Regions from separate parts of the Geodermatophilus sp. SYSU D01186 genome, predicted to be linked through region 3. Evidence: riboswitches for the same ligand, from Rfam matches in the RefSeq annotation. Region 3 holds a riboswitch; each other region holds the start of a gene.
The links. Region 3 has a riboswitch for S-adenosylmethionine ahead of thrC (threonine synthase). Riboswitches for the same ligand answer to the same signal wherever they lie in the genome.

Region 1 (4,327 bases), on a different contig from region 3:
GCGCGCAGCCGCTGCAGCGGTGTCGGCGGCAGCGTGCGGACCGCGCCCCGGGCGTAGTACCGCTCGACGTGGTACTGGACGACGGTGACCACCGTGGTCAGGACGACGTACCAGACGGCGGCCACGATGAGCATCGGGAGCACCCGCTGGGTGCGGCCGTAGATCACGCTGACGGTGTAGAAGAGCTCGCCGAGCGCCAGCACGTAGACGATCGAGGTGCCCTTGAACAGGCCGATGACCTCGTTGACCGCCGTCGGCACGATCGAGCGCATGGCCTGCGGCAGCACGATGCGGGTGGTCTGCCGGCGGCGCGGGATGCCGAGGGAGGCGGCCGCCTCCAGCTGGCCCTGGTCGACCGACAGGATGCCGGCGCGGACGATCTCGGCGGAGTAGGCGGCCTGGTGCAGGCCCAGGCCGAGGACGGCGGCGCCGAACTTGTCGATCAGCGAGAGGGTCTCGACGCTGGCGAAGGACGGGCCGAACGGGATGCCGAGGTCCAGTGTCTGGTACAGGTAGGCGAGGTTGTACCAGAGCAGCAGTTGCAGGATCAGCGGCACCGAGCGGAACACCCAGGTGTAGCCCCAGCTGACCGCCTGCAGCAGCGGCGAGCGGGACAGCCGCATGAGCGCCAGCACCGTGCCGAGCGCGAAGCCCAGGACCGCGGTGATCAGCGTCAGCTGGATCGTTGTCCAGACGCCGCGGACGATCGACTCCTCGGTGACGTACGCGGCGACGACGTCCCACTCCCACCGCGGGTTGGTGACCAGCGAGTTGACCACCATCGCCAGCAGGACGGCGACGACGGCGGTGGCCACCCAGCGGCCGGGGTGCCGGGCGGGCACCACCCTGAGCTGGTCGTAGGGCGTGCCGGTCGGCGGTGGTGCGGCGGTGTCCGCGGCAGGGCGGGGGACGACGGCGGTCATTCGGGGTCTCCCAGGGGCTTGTCGAAGGCGTAGCCGAGCTCGCCGGGCGGCAGGGTGCGGAGGGTGGCCAGGTCGGTGGGGCGCGGGACGGCCGGGTCGAACAGCGGGGTCCAGCCGGCGGCCAGGTAGAGGGCCTTGGCCTCGGGCTGGCGCGGGCCGGTCGTCAGGTACATGCGGGTGTAGCCGCGGGCGGCGGCGCGCGCCTCGAGCTCGGCGAGCACCCGCCGGGCCAGGCCGCGGCGCCGGTGGGCCGCGGCGGTCCACATCCGCTTGACCTCGGCGGTGCCGGGGTCGGCGTGCCGGCGGTAGGCGCCGCCTGCGACCGCGACGCCGTCCTCGAGCACCAGGATGAGCTCGCCGTCCGGGGGGAGGAACTGCTCGGCGGGGAAGCGGGCCATCTCCGCGGCCGCGCCGCCGAAGAGGTCGCCGTAGCGGGTGTCGTACTCGACGGTGAGCTCGGCGAACAGCGGCGCGGCGAGCGGGTCGTGCGGGTGGACGCGGACCACGTGCAGGCCGGTGGAGGTGGTCACGCGGTCACCTCCGTGTCCGGCCGGAGGCGCCTGGGCAGGGGGGTGCGGGACATGCGGGGTGCTCCCAGGGGACGAGCGGGTGGGGGTGCGCGGGCACGCCGCCGGCACCGCGGGAAGGCGGTGGGCAGGAGCGGGCGGGGCCGCGGGACCGGGGAACCGGTCAGGAGGGGGAATGCGTCAGCGACAGAGCGCGCTGTCGGTACGCAGGAGGTCGACCGTCGGTCGGCCGACGAGGTCGGTCGAGAGGTCGCGCACGCTCGGCGTGCCGGCGGTGCTCACGGGGGCGTGCTCCTCGTTCAGAGCCCGGGAGGGCTGCGGACTTGCCGACGCGGGATGCGTCGGCCAGGTCGTCACCCGGGGCACCCCGTCGCAGCGGAGGGTTGCCGGCCAGCGAGCCGGGGCTTGTGTGCTGGCACTCAGGACCTGGCCGGGACGATAGGCACCGGATGTCATATCCGTCAATCCCGATCGGTTTGGTAGACATTGGTGAGACACCGCACCGGCCAGGAGGAGGAGGGGGCGTGACCCGATCGGAGCTCGCACAGCGTCGGCACGTCGACCTGCTCCGCACCAGCAGCGCCCTGTGTCCGGAGGACTGACCCGCCCGTCCCTCGTCCTCCCGGCACTGGAGCGCCCCCGCATGTCCCGCCCCGACCCCCTCCGCGCCCCGACCCTGGTCGTCGTCGGCGCCGGCCCCACCGCGATCGGCGTCCTCGAACGCCTCGTCGCCTCCGCCCCCGAGCTCTCCGCCGGCCGGCGCCTGCACGTCCACCTCGTCGACCCGTTCCCGCCCGGCGGGGGTCGCGTCTGGCGCGCCGCGCAGCCCGCCCTGCTGTGGGCGAACTCGCTCGTCGGCGACGTCACCGTCCTCCCCGACCCCTCGGTCGTGGTCGACGGCCCGGTGGGGGAGGGCGCCACGCTGTGGCAGTGGGTGTGCGACGTCGCCCGGCACCGCCCGGCCGACGACCCGGTCGGCCGCGAGGCCCGCGGGCTCACCCCGTCGTCCTTCCCCTCCCGGCCGCTGGTCAACGCCTACCTCGGCTGGGTGCTCGACACGGTGGTCGCCGCTGCCGCGCCCTGGGTCGACGTCCACCTGCACGCCACCCGTGTGCTCGACGTGGCTGACACCCCCGCGGGCACCCGGGTGCGGCTGGCCGACGGCGCCGAGCTGGCCGCCGACGCCGTCGTGCTGGCCCAGGGGCACCTCGACGCGCGGCCCACGGCGGCGGAGCGGTCGACGACGGAGCGCGCCGAGCGGCACGGCCTCACCTACGTGCCCACGGGCTACACCGCCGACCTGGACCTGTCCGCGCTGGCGCCCGGGGAGGACGTCCTGGTCCGCGGGGCGGGCCTGGCCTTCGTCGACCTCGCGGTGCTGCTCACCAGCGGCCGCGGGGGACGGTTCACCCGGGACGACGACGGCCGGCTGCGCTACCACCCCTCCGGGCGGGAGCCGGTGCTGCACGTGGGCTCGCGGCGCGGCGTCCCCTACCGGTCCAAGCTCGGGTACACGTGGGCCGGCCCGCCGGTGCCGCTGCGGTTCTTCACCCTCGCCGCCGTCGACGAGGCGTTCGGCCCGTCCCGGCGGCTGGACCTGCGGGCCGACCTCGCGCCGCTGATCGAGCGGGACCTCGCCTGGGCGCACTACACCGAGCTGTTCCGGGCCTTCCCCGAGCGCACCGCCATGCCGTGGGAGGAGTTCGCCGAGGCGTACGTCGCGGCGGCCACCCCGCGCGCCGAGCGGACGCTGGTGGCCCGCGCCGTGCCCGACCTGGTCGACCGGTTCGACCTGGCCGCGCTGGACCGCCCGCTCGCCGGCCGGTGGTTCGCCGAGCCGGAGGCGCTGCAGGACGCGGTGCGCCGGCACGTGCGCGCCGATCTCGACCGTGCCGCCGACCCGCGGTTCAGCACCGACGCCGCCGTCTTCACCGCCCTGCTGCAGTGCCACGGCACCATCGCCGCGCTGGCGGCGGCGCGGCGGCTGACGCCGCGGGCGGAGTCCGAGGACCTCGCCGGCTGGTGGATGAACCTGTTCAGCTACCTCGCCAGCGGGCCTCCCGGCCCGCGGCTGGAGGAGCTGCTCGCCCTGTCGGAGGCCGGCGTGCTGCACTTCCTCGGCGCCGGCGTCGAGGTGGTGCTGGACGAGGACGCCGGGGTCTTCCGCGCGCACTCCACCAGCTGCCCCGGGGTGGTCGAGGCCCGCGCCCTGGTCGAGGCGCGGGTGCCGTCGCCGGACGTCACCGCCACGCCGGACCCCGTCGTCACCGGCCTGCTGGGCCGCGGTGAGGCCCGCGAGCGGGTGCTCGCCGACCCCGGTGCCGCGGCCGGCGTCCGCGGCACCGGGCGGCTGGACGTCGACGCCGACCTGCGGGTGGTCACGGCATCCGGGGAGCCGCACCCGACGATCCGGGCGGCCGGCTTCTGGACCGCCGGCGCCCAGGTCGCGGCCTTCGCCCGCCCGCGCACCAACGCGCCGTTCTTCCGGCAGAACGACGCCCTCGCCCGCGACCTCTGGCACACGCTCACCGGCGCGGGGCAGGAGCCCGTCGTCCCCGTCCTCGCCGCCGGGGCCGCCTGACGCTCCCCCTCGACACGGCGTTGCAACCGTGGTTGCATCGCCGTGTGCAGCGTCCGACGTCGCCGGCCGGTGAGTGGGTGCTGCTGTCCTACCGGCTGCCGCGGGAGCCCTCCGGTCCCCGGACGACGCTGTGGCGCCGGCTGCGGCGGCTCGGCGTGGCCCAGCTGTCCGACGGCCTGGTCGCCCTGCCCGCCGACGCCCGCACCCGTGAGCAGCTGGAGTGGCTCGCCGACGACGTCCTCGAGGCCGGCGGGACGGCGGGGCTGTGGGTGGCGCGGCCGGGCAGTGCCGCCCAG
Region 2 (4,327 bases), on a different contig from region 3:
TTCGCCAACGTCGTCGCCCGCTCGGACGACGGGGTGCGGTTCACCCCGGTCGTGGGCGTGGGCAAGGACGCGTTCGGGGCCGAGTCGCTGGAGCGTCCGGCGCTGGTGCACACGCCCGAGGGCCGCTGGCGGCTCTACGTCAGCTGCGCGACGCCGGGGACCAAGCACTGGCGGGTCGACCTGCTGGAGGCCGGCACCGTCGAGGAGCTGGCGACGGCGACCCCGCGCACCGTGCTGCCGGGCAGCGACGCCGAGGCCGTGAAGGACCCGGTCCTGCGGCACGACGGACGCCGGTGGCACCTGTGGGCCAGCGTCCACCCGCTCGACGATCCGGACGCCACCGACCGCATGACCACCGAGCACGCCACCAGCGACGACGGCGTCGACTGGAGCTGGCAGGGCACCGCCCTGGCCGGCACGCCGGGCAGCTGGGACGCCCGCGGGGTGCGGTTCGCCGCCGTCGTGCTGGACGGCGACCGCAGCTGGGCGCTGTACGACGGCCGCGCCACCGCGGCGGAGAACTGGGAGGAGCGCACCGGCCTCGCGCACGCCGACGGCGACGGGCGGTTCCGCGCCGCCCCCGGCGGGCCGCTGCTGCAGAGCCCGCACGCCCCGGGCGGCCTGCGCTACGCCGACGCGGTGGCCCTGCCCGGCGGCGGCGCCCGCTGGTTCTACGAGGCCACCCGCGCCGACGGCGCCCACGAGCTGCGCACCGTCGTCCTGCCCGGCTGAGCCGGTCACCGCGCCGCCCCGCCGCAGCCTGCGCCCCGGGCGACGGCGCGCAGGTCGGCGCCGGCCAGCCCGGCCAGGGGCCGCGGGTCCTCGGCCGGCTGCCACCGGCCCTCGCGTACCGCGTAGCGCACCGCCGGCCCGCGGCCCAGGAAGGCGGCGAGGCCGGCGAGCAGCCGGTCGACGTCGGCCGCCGTGGTGGCGACGCCGACGCTGGCGCGCAGGGCACCCTCGGGCACGCCGAGCCGCTGGAGCAGCGGGTGGGCGCAGAACCGGCCGTCCCGGACGCCGACGCCGTGCTCGGCCGAGAGGACGGCGGCGACCAGGCCCGGGTCGGCGCCCTCGACGGTGAACGACACGACCCCGGTGGGCGTCGCCGAGTCCGGCCAGATGCGCAGCCGCCGCACGCCGGGGAGCGCGTCGAGGCCGGCCTCCAGCCGGGCCCGCAGCGCCAGCTCGTGCTCCTCCACGGCACCCTCGGGCAGCTCCGTCAGCGCGTCGCAGGCCGCGGCCAGCGCGACCGCGCCGAGCACGTTGGGCGACCCGCCCTCGTGCCGGTGCGGCGCCGCGGCCCACCGCGTCTCCTCGACGGTGACCTCGTGCACCGCACCGCCACCGGCCAGGTGGGCGGGGGCGGTGTCCAGCCAGTCGCGCCGGCCGACCAGCGCCCCGGTGCCGTAGGGCGCGTAGAGCTTGTGCCCCGACAGGGCGACGTAGTCCGCGCCGGACGCAGCCAGGGAGAACCGGCGGTGCGGCACGAGCTGGGCGCCGTCCACGACCACGCGCGCACCGGCGGCGTGCGCCAGCTCGACGACGTCGGCCAGCGGCAGCGCCTCGCCGGTGACGTTGGACGCCCCGGTGACCGCCACGAGGGCGTGGCGCTGCGCGGCGAGCTCGGCGGCCAGCTCCCGCAGCGTCGCGGTGACCGTGGACCGGGTGGGGAGCACGGTGGTGTTCCCCCGGCGCTGCCAGGGCAGGAGGTCGGCGTGGTGCTCGCAGTCGAGCACCAGCACCCGCTCCCCCGCCGGGACCGAGGCGGCCAGCAGGTTGAGCGCGTCGGTGGTGTTGCGGGTGAGCACGCAGACGTCGTCCGGCCGCGCGCCGACGAAGCGGGCGACGGTGTCACGCGCGGACTCGTACAGGGCCGTCGAGACCTGCGAGAGGTAGCCCGCGCCGCGGTGCACGCTGGCGTACAGCGGCAACGCCTCCGCCACCCGGTCGGCGACCGCGACCAGCGCGGGGGTGCTCGCCGCGGTGTCCAGATCGGCGTACGGGGCCCGCCCGGTGGGCACCAGCGGCACCTCGGTGCCGGCGCCGACGACCGGCAGCAGCGGCCGCTCCGGGGCGGCGGGGAGGACGGGACGGGACAGGACGGCGCCGGTCACGCAGGGCTCCTCGGTTCGGGGACCCGGGTACGGGGTCCGCGCTTGCGGGCGCCGGTCGGCACACCCGCCAGGTCGTCACCCGGGGCACCCCATCGCGGAGGAAGGGTTGCCGGCCAGCGAGCCGGGGCTTGTCGCTGGCACTCTTGACCTGCCGGGAGCGTGACACGGCACCCGCTTTCCCGTCAAACCCGATCGAGATGGTAGAGATATCCCCGTGCCCAGCCTGTCGACCGCCCCCGCAGCCGCCCCGCGGCTGGTCCGGCGGGTCCACGTCGACCTCGGGCGGGTCTGGTCGGCCACCTGTCCCTGACGGCACCCTCCCGATCTCTCCCCCGGCCGCGTCCAGCGCGCGGCCGCCCCGCCACGTGAGGACCACCATGCCGATCGAGTTCCTGGGCATCGCCGCCACCAACGACGGTTCCGAGACCACCCCCCGCTCCGGCGCGAGCTTCGACAAGGAGTTCACGCTGCGCCTGGGCCGCGCCCACGAGGACTGGGGGTGGGACCGCGTGCTGTTCGCCTACGGCTCCGGCGCCCCCGAGCCCTCGGCCGCCGCCGCGTACCTGCTCTCGCACACCGAGCGCCTGCAGGTGCTGCTCGCCCACCGGCCCAACGTCAGCTACCCGACCTTCGCCGCCAAGACCTTCGCCACGCTCGACCAGATCGGCGACGGCCGGCTGACCGTGCACTTCATCACCGGCGGCACCGACGCCGAGCAGCAGCGCGAGGGCGACTACCTGACCAAGGACCAGCGCTACGGCCGCACCCGCGAGTACATCCAGATCGTCAAGAAGGCCTGGACCTCCCGCGAGCCGTTCGACTGGGACGGCGAGCACTACCGGTTCGCCGACTTCGTGAGCGACACCTTCCCCGTGCAGCAGCCGCGCCCCGACGTCTCCTTCGGTGGCTCGTCGGAGGCCGCCTACGCCGCCGGCGGCGCCGAGGCCGACGTCTTCGCGCTGTGGGGCGAGCCCCTGGCCGAGACCGCGGCGCAGATCGAGCGCGTGCACGCGGCGGCCCGTGCGGCGGGGCGGACGACGATGCCGCGGATCCAGGTGGCCTTCCGGCCGATCATCGCCCCCACCGAGGAGCTGGCCTGGGAGAAGGCGTACCGCACCGTCGACCGGATCACCGCCCGCACCGCCGGTGGGCGGCAGCCGATCTCGCGCCGGCACCCGCTGACCGGCCCCGAGAACACCGGCTCGCAGCGGCTGCTGGAGATCGCCGCCCGCGGTGAGCGGTTCGACCGCGCACTGTGGACGCCGACCGCGCGGGCAACCGGCGGTGCGGGCAACTCCAACGCGCTGGTCGGCACCCCCGAGACGGTGGCCCAGGCGCTGCTGGACTACGTCGACCTCGGCGTCGACATCATCTCGATGCGCGGCTACGACCTGCTCGGCGACGCCATCGACGTCGGCCGGTACGTGCTCCCGCTGGTCCGCGAGGAGGTCGCGAAGCGCGACGCGGCCGCGGCATGACCACCGTCGCCGTCGTCGGCAACCCCAAGCCCCGCTCCCGCACCCGCTCCGCCGCCGAGCTGGTCGTCGAGCGGCTGACCGACGCCCCGCCGGACCTCGTCGTCGACGTCGTCGACCTGGGTGCCGGGCTGCTCGCCTGGGGCGACCCGGCCGTGGCCCAGGCGGTCGCCGCGGTGCGCGAGGCCGAGGTCGCCGTCGTCGCCAGCCCCACCTACAAGGCCACCTACACCGGCCTGCTCAAGCTGTTCCTCGACCAGATCGGCACCGGCGACCTCGCGGGCGTCGTCGCCGTCCCGCTGATGCTGGGCGGCGGGCCCACCCACGCGCTGGCACCCGAGCTGCTGCTCAAGCCGGTCCTCGTCGAGCTCGGCGCCACCACGCCGACCCGCGGGCTGTACCTGCTGGAGAAGACCTGGGACGACCCCGCACCGCTGGACGCCTGGCTGGCCGCGGCGCGCCCGCAGGTCGACGCCGCCCGGACCGCGCGGCGCGGCTGACGTGGACCTGTCGCGGGGCGCGCGGTGAGGCTCATCCGCCGCGTCGCCGTGGACCTGCTGCGCGTGTCCAGCGCGCGATGTCGCCGCCGCTGATCCCCGCGCCCACCCCCAGCACTCCCCGAAGGACCCTCGTGACCCGATCCCTGCTGTCCCCTGCCCGCCGTCCGGACGCCGACCCCACCCGCCGCCGCACCGGGGCCGCCGCGCTGGCCGCGGCCCTCGCCGCCGCCGAGCACCG
Region 3 (4,327 bases):
GCGCTCATGGTGGCGCTGCCGCTGGTCCTGATCGCCGCCCTGCAGCTGGGCGCCAGCGAGGAGGCCGCGGAGAACGACCGGCTCAACCTGGTCGACGTCGCCACGTCCAGCGGGCTGAACTTCACCCTGTTCGTGCTCTTCGCGACGACGAGCTTCTTCCTGGTCGTCGTCTACGCGCTGTTCTTCGGCGACACCGTGGCCGCCGAGGCGCAGTGGGGGTCGTTGCGCTACACGCTGGCCACCCCGGTGCCGCGCATGCGGCTGCTCCGGCAGAAGTGGTACGCGGCGCTGGTGCTGTCGGTCGGCGCCCTGCTGACCCTCGTCCTGGTCGGGCTGGTCGCCGGCGGCATCGCGTTCGGGTTCGAGGCCATCCAGACCCCGGTCGGGGTGACCCTGCCGCAGGGGGAGGGGCTCCTGCGGCTGGCCGGCATGGTCGGGTACCTCGCCGTCCACCTGCTGGTCGTGGGCACCCTGGCGTTCTGGTTCTCCACGATCACCGACGCCCCGCTGGCCGCCGTCGGGGGCGCGGTGTTCACGATGTTCGTCTTCGCGATCCTCGACCAGGTGGAGCAGCTGGGCTCGATCCGGGACTGGTTCCCCACGGCGGAGGAGTTCGCCTGGACCGACCTGCTGCAGACCCCGGTCGACTCGGGGGACCTCTTCCGCGGCGTCGTCCAGTCGCTGGTCTACGCGGCGGTCTTCACGGCGCTGGCCTTCCGCCACTTCGCCCGCCGCGACGTCACCTCCTGAGCGGAGGCTGGGAGCGCAGGAAACCTGCGCTCCCAGCCTCCGCTAGAGGCTCGCGCGGACGGCCTGGGCCCAGCCTTCGCCCATCGGCGCGTCGGTGACGGTCACGTTGGGGACGGCGGCCAGCAGGTCGGCCATCCCGTCGACCGTGGCCCCGTTCGCGGTGATCCACAACCGCTCCACCGCCGGCGCCATCTCCAGGTCGCTCACGCTGTCGCCGATCGCCACCGCGTCGGCGGGGGTGAGGCCGCGGCGCTCGAGGTCCCAGGCGATCGCCGCGCCCTTTGAGATGCCGCGCGGCATCAGGTGGTAGACCCGCGGCGGCAGCGCCTCGGGCGCCAGGGTCATGCGGCCCGTCGCCGGGATCGAGCCGTTGTCCTTCAGCGTCAGCCAGCCGGCTCCCATCGCGGCCAGCTCGGCGTCCACCGCCAGCGGGTCGACCCGGCCCCGCAGCAGCGCGTCGGTGCGGTGGGTGGTGTGCCAGGGCGCGTGCCACTCCAGCCGGCCGGCGTGGCGGGCCAGCAGCGTGTCGACCACGCCCAGCCGCTCCATCACGTCCATCGGGGCCTGGTCGGCGTACTCCGCGGGCAGGTCGCCGGTGAGGTGGTGCACGCTGCGCCCGGCGTCCCAGCTGACCACCGAGCCGAGCTCGGCGATCGCGCCGTCCGCGGCGAAGATCCGCGCCGCCTCCACGACCTGCTCGTAGGTCCGCCCGCTCACCAGCACCAACTCCACCCCGGCGCGGTGCAGGTCGAGCAGCGCGGTGGCCGGCGAGGCGGTGAGGTCGCGGCTCGCGGTGTGCCAGAAGGAGCCCCGCGGGCCGACCATCGTGCCGTCGAGGTCGGTGTAGACGACGCGCGTGCTCACCGGCCCATCCTGGCCCGGCCCCCTGGGGCGCTGCCCACGTGGGTAGAGTCGACGGCGTTCCACTCATCCAGAGGGGCAGAGGGACACGGCCCGACGAAGCCCCGGCAACCGCCGTCTGTGCGCTCGCACAGCGGAAGGTGCCAATTCCGTCCCACCCGGCTCGACGGCCCGGGGTGGGGAAGATGAGGAGGTAGTCGTCGCATGACCCTGACCGCTCCCGGTTCCGTCCAGGCCGACTCGTCCGGCGGTGGCCCGATCCCGCAGAACCCCGCCCGCGGGCTGGTGTGTCGCAACTGCGGCGCCACCTTCGGCCTGATCGCCGAGCACGCCTGCGCCGAGTGCTTCGGCCCGCTCGAGGTCGACTACGACCCGGCGGTGATGCGGGCGGTCACCCGGGAGCAGATCGAGGCCGGCCCGCAGAACATCTGGCGCTACGTCGCCCTGCTGCCGGTGGGCCACGACCCGGCCTCGCGCGTCTCGCTGGACCCGGGCCTGACCCCGCTGGTGCGCGCCGACCGGCTCGCCGCCGAGCTGGGCCTCACCGGCGGGCTCTGGGTGAAGGACGACTCCGCCAACCCCACTCACTCGTTCAAGGACCGCGTGGTCAGCCTCGCCGCCACCGCCGCCAAGAAGCTGGGCTACACCAAGATCGCCGCTGCCTCCACGGGCAACCTGGCCAACTCGGTCGCCGCGCACGCCGCCCGCGTGGGGCTGCCCTCGTTCGTCTTCATCCCCGCCGACCTGGAGCCGGGCAAGGTGGTGCAGTCCGCCGTCTACGGCCAGACGCTGGTCGCCGTCGAGGGCTCCTACGACGACGTCAACCGGCTGACCAGCGAGCTCGCCGAGACCGACGAGTTCGAGGACACCGCGTTCGTCAACCAGAACGTCCGGCCCTACTACGCCGAGGGCTCCAAGACGATGGGGTACGAGATCGCCGAGCAGCTCGGCTGGCGGATCCCGGCCCAGGTGGTCATCCCCATGGCGTCCGGGTCGCTGTTGACCAAGGTGGACAAGGCCTTCCGCGAGCTCACCGCCGCCGGCATCGTCGAGGCCTCCGAGTGGACGATCTTCGGCGCCCAGTCGGCCGGCTGCGACCCGATCGCCACCGCCTTCGACAACGGGTGGGACGTCGTCAAGCCGGTGAAGCCGACCGGCATCGCGAAGTCGCTGAACATCGGCAACCCCGCCGACGGCCCCTACGCCCTCGACGCCATCCGCCGCACCGGCGGATCGGTGGGCCGGGTCGGTGACGAGCAGATCGTCCAGGGCATCCGCGACCTGGCCCGCACCACCGGCGTCTTCGCCGAGACCGCCGGCGGGGTCACCGTCGCGGTGCTGCGCCAGCTGGTCGAGGACGGCCGGCTGGACCCGGCCAAGGAGACCGTCGTCCTCAACACCGGCGAGGGCCTCAAGACCCTCGACCCGCTCGAGCCGGTGGTGGGGCCGACGCACGTCGTCGAGCCCTCGCTGAAGTCGGTGCGGGCCGCGGGCCTCATCGGCTGACCGCGTAGGGTCGGCACCGTCCGGGTCGGTGGGTGTCCCCCGATCCGGGGTGACGCGTGCGTGAGTTTGCTCTCACCACGCGTTTCGTGCTGTACGTTCTCCCGCGGTTTCAGTTCCACGTTCGTGTTCGGCGGGCGGAAGAGCTAGACCCGGCCTCCTGGTTCGCGGGGGTCGTCCGCACGCACGAAACGTGGGAGCACACGTGGCACAGGGCACCGTGAAGTGGTTCAACGCCGAGAAGGGCTTCGGCTTCATCGCCGTCGACGGCGGCCAGGACGTCTTCGTCCACTACTCGGCCATCCAGATGGACGGGTACAAGAGCCTCGACGAGGGCCAGCGGGTCACCTTCGAGGTCGTCCAGGGCGAGAAGGGTCCGCAGGCCGACGCCGTCCGCGTCGCCTGAGAACCACCGCGAGACACACGGAGGCCCGGTCACCCTGCGGGGGGACCGGGCCTCCGTCGTCCTCCCGGATCCGCGGGAACAGCGGCCTCCTCCCCACCCGTTCTTGCACTCGGCAGGGGCGAGTGCCAGACTCTCGATTGGCACTCGACAGTGCCGAGTGCCAATCAGGTCGGATGCGGTGAGGCGCTGGTGCGCGGGCCGACGGAGTGCCCGCACCACCGGTGTCGTCCGTCGCGGGCGCCGAACCCGGCCGTGCAGCGATCCATGCATGGAGGACATCACCACATGGCCAAGATGATCGCCTTCGAGGAAGAGGCTCGCCGCGGCCTCGAGCGGGGCATGAACACCCTCGCCGACGCCGTCAAGGTGACCCTCGGCCCCAAGGGCCGCAACGTCGTCCTCGAGAAGAAGTGGGGTGCCCCCACCATCACCAACGATGGTGTGAGCATCGCCAAGGAGATCGAGCTCGAGGACCCGTGGGAGAAGATCGGCGCCGAGCTGGTCAAGGAGGTCGCCAAGAAGACCGACGACGTCGCCGGTGACGGCACCACCACCGCCACCGTGCTGGCCCAGGCGCTCGTCCGCGAGGGTCTGCGCAACGTCGCCGCCGGCGCCAACCCGATGGCCCTGAAGAAGGGCATCGAGAAGGCCGTCGAGTCGGTCACCGAGTACCTCCTCTCGACCGCCAAGGACGTCGAGACCAAGGAGCAGATCGCCGCCACCGCGTCGATCTCCGCCGCTGACCCGGCCATCGGCGAGCTCATCGCCGAGGCGATGGACAAGGTCGGCAAGGAAGGCGTCATCACC

Region 1: it holds a riboswitch for S-adenosylmethionine, as region 3 does, so the genes downstream of both, ACI784_RS06595 (GNAT family N-acetyltransferase) here and thrC (threonine synthase) in region 3, are expected to answer to the same signal.
Region 2: it holds a riboswitch for S-adenosylmethionine, as region 3 does, so the genes downstream of both, ACI784_RS06660 (aminotransferase class V-fold PLP-dependent enzyme) here and thrC (threonine synthase) in region 3, are expected to answer to the same signal.

Annotation. Positions count from the first base shown of each region.
Region 1 is NZ_JBJGYW010000006.1:82,499-86,825, reverse strand. Features, by position in the region: gene ACI784_RS06600 (amino acid ABC transporter permease) at 1-923, opposite strand, end outside; gene ACI784_RS06595 (GNAT family N-acetyltransferase) at 920-1,453, opposite strand; SAM riboswitch class IV at 1,765-1,877, opposite strand; gene ACI784_RS06590 (FAD/NAD(P)-binding protein) at 2,094-4,031, shown strand; gene ACI784_RS06585 (Chromate resistance protein ChrB) at 4,076-4,327, shown strand, end outside.
Region 2 is NZ_JBJGYW010000006.1:95,980-100,306, forward strand. Features, by position in the region: gene ACI784_RS06655 (hypothetical protein) at 1-732, shown strand, start outside; gene ACI784_RS06660 (aminotransferase class V-fold PLP-dependent enzyme) at 738-2,114, opposite strand; SAM riboswitch class IV at 2,148-2,263, opposite strand; gene ACI784_RS06665 (LLM class flavin-dependent oxidoreductase) at 2,492-3,592, shown strand; gene ACI784_RS06670 (NADPH-dependent FMN reductase) at 3,589-4,089, shown strand; gene ACI784_RS06675 (cysteine dioxygenase) at 4,221-4,327, shown strand, end outside.
Region 3 is NZ_JBJGYW010000051.1:2,630-6,956, reverse strand. Features, by position in the region: gene ACI784_RS23740 (ABC transporter permease) at 1-750, shown strand, start outside; gene ACI784_RS23735 (HAD family hydrolase) at 793-1,614, opposite strand; SAM riboswitch class I at 1,675-1,803, shown strand; gene thrC (threonine synthase) at 1,816-3,117, shown strand; gene ACI784_RS23725 (cold-shock protein) at 3,320-3,520, shown strand; gene groL (chaperonin GroEL) at 3,806-4,327, shown strand, end outside.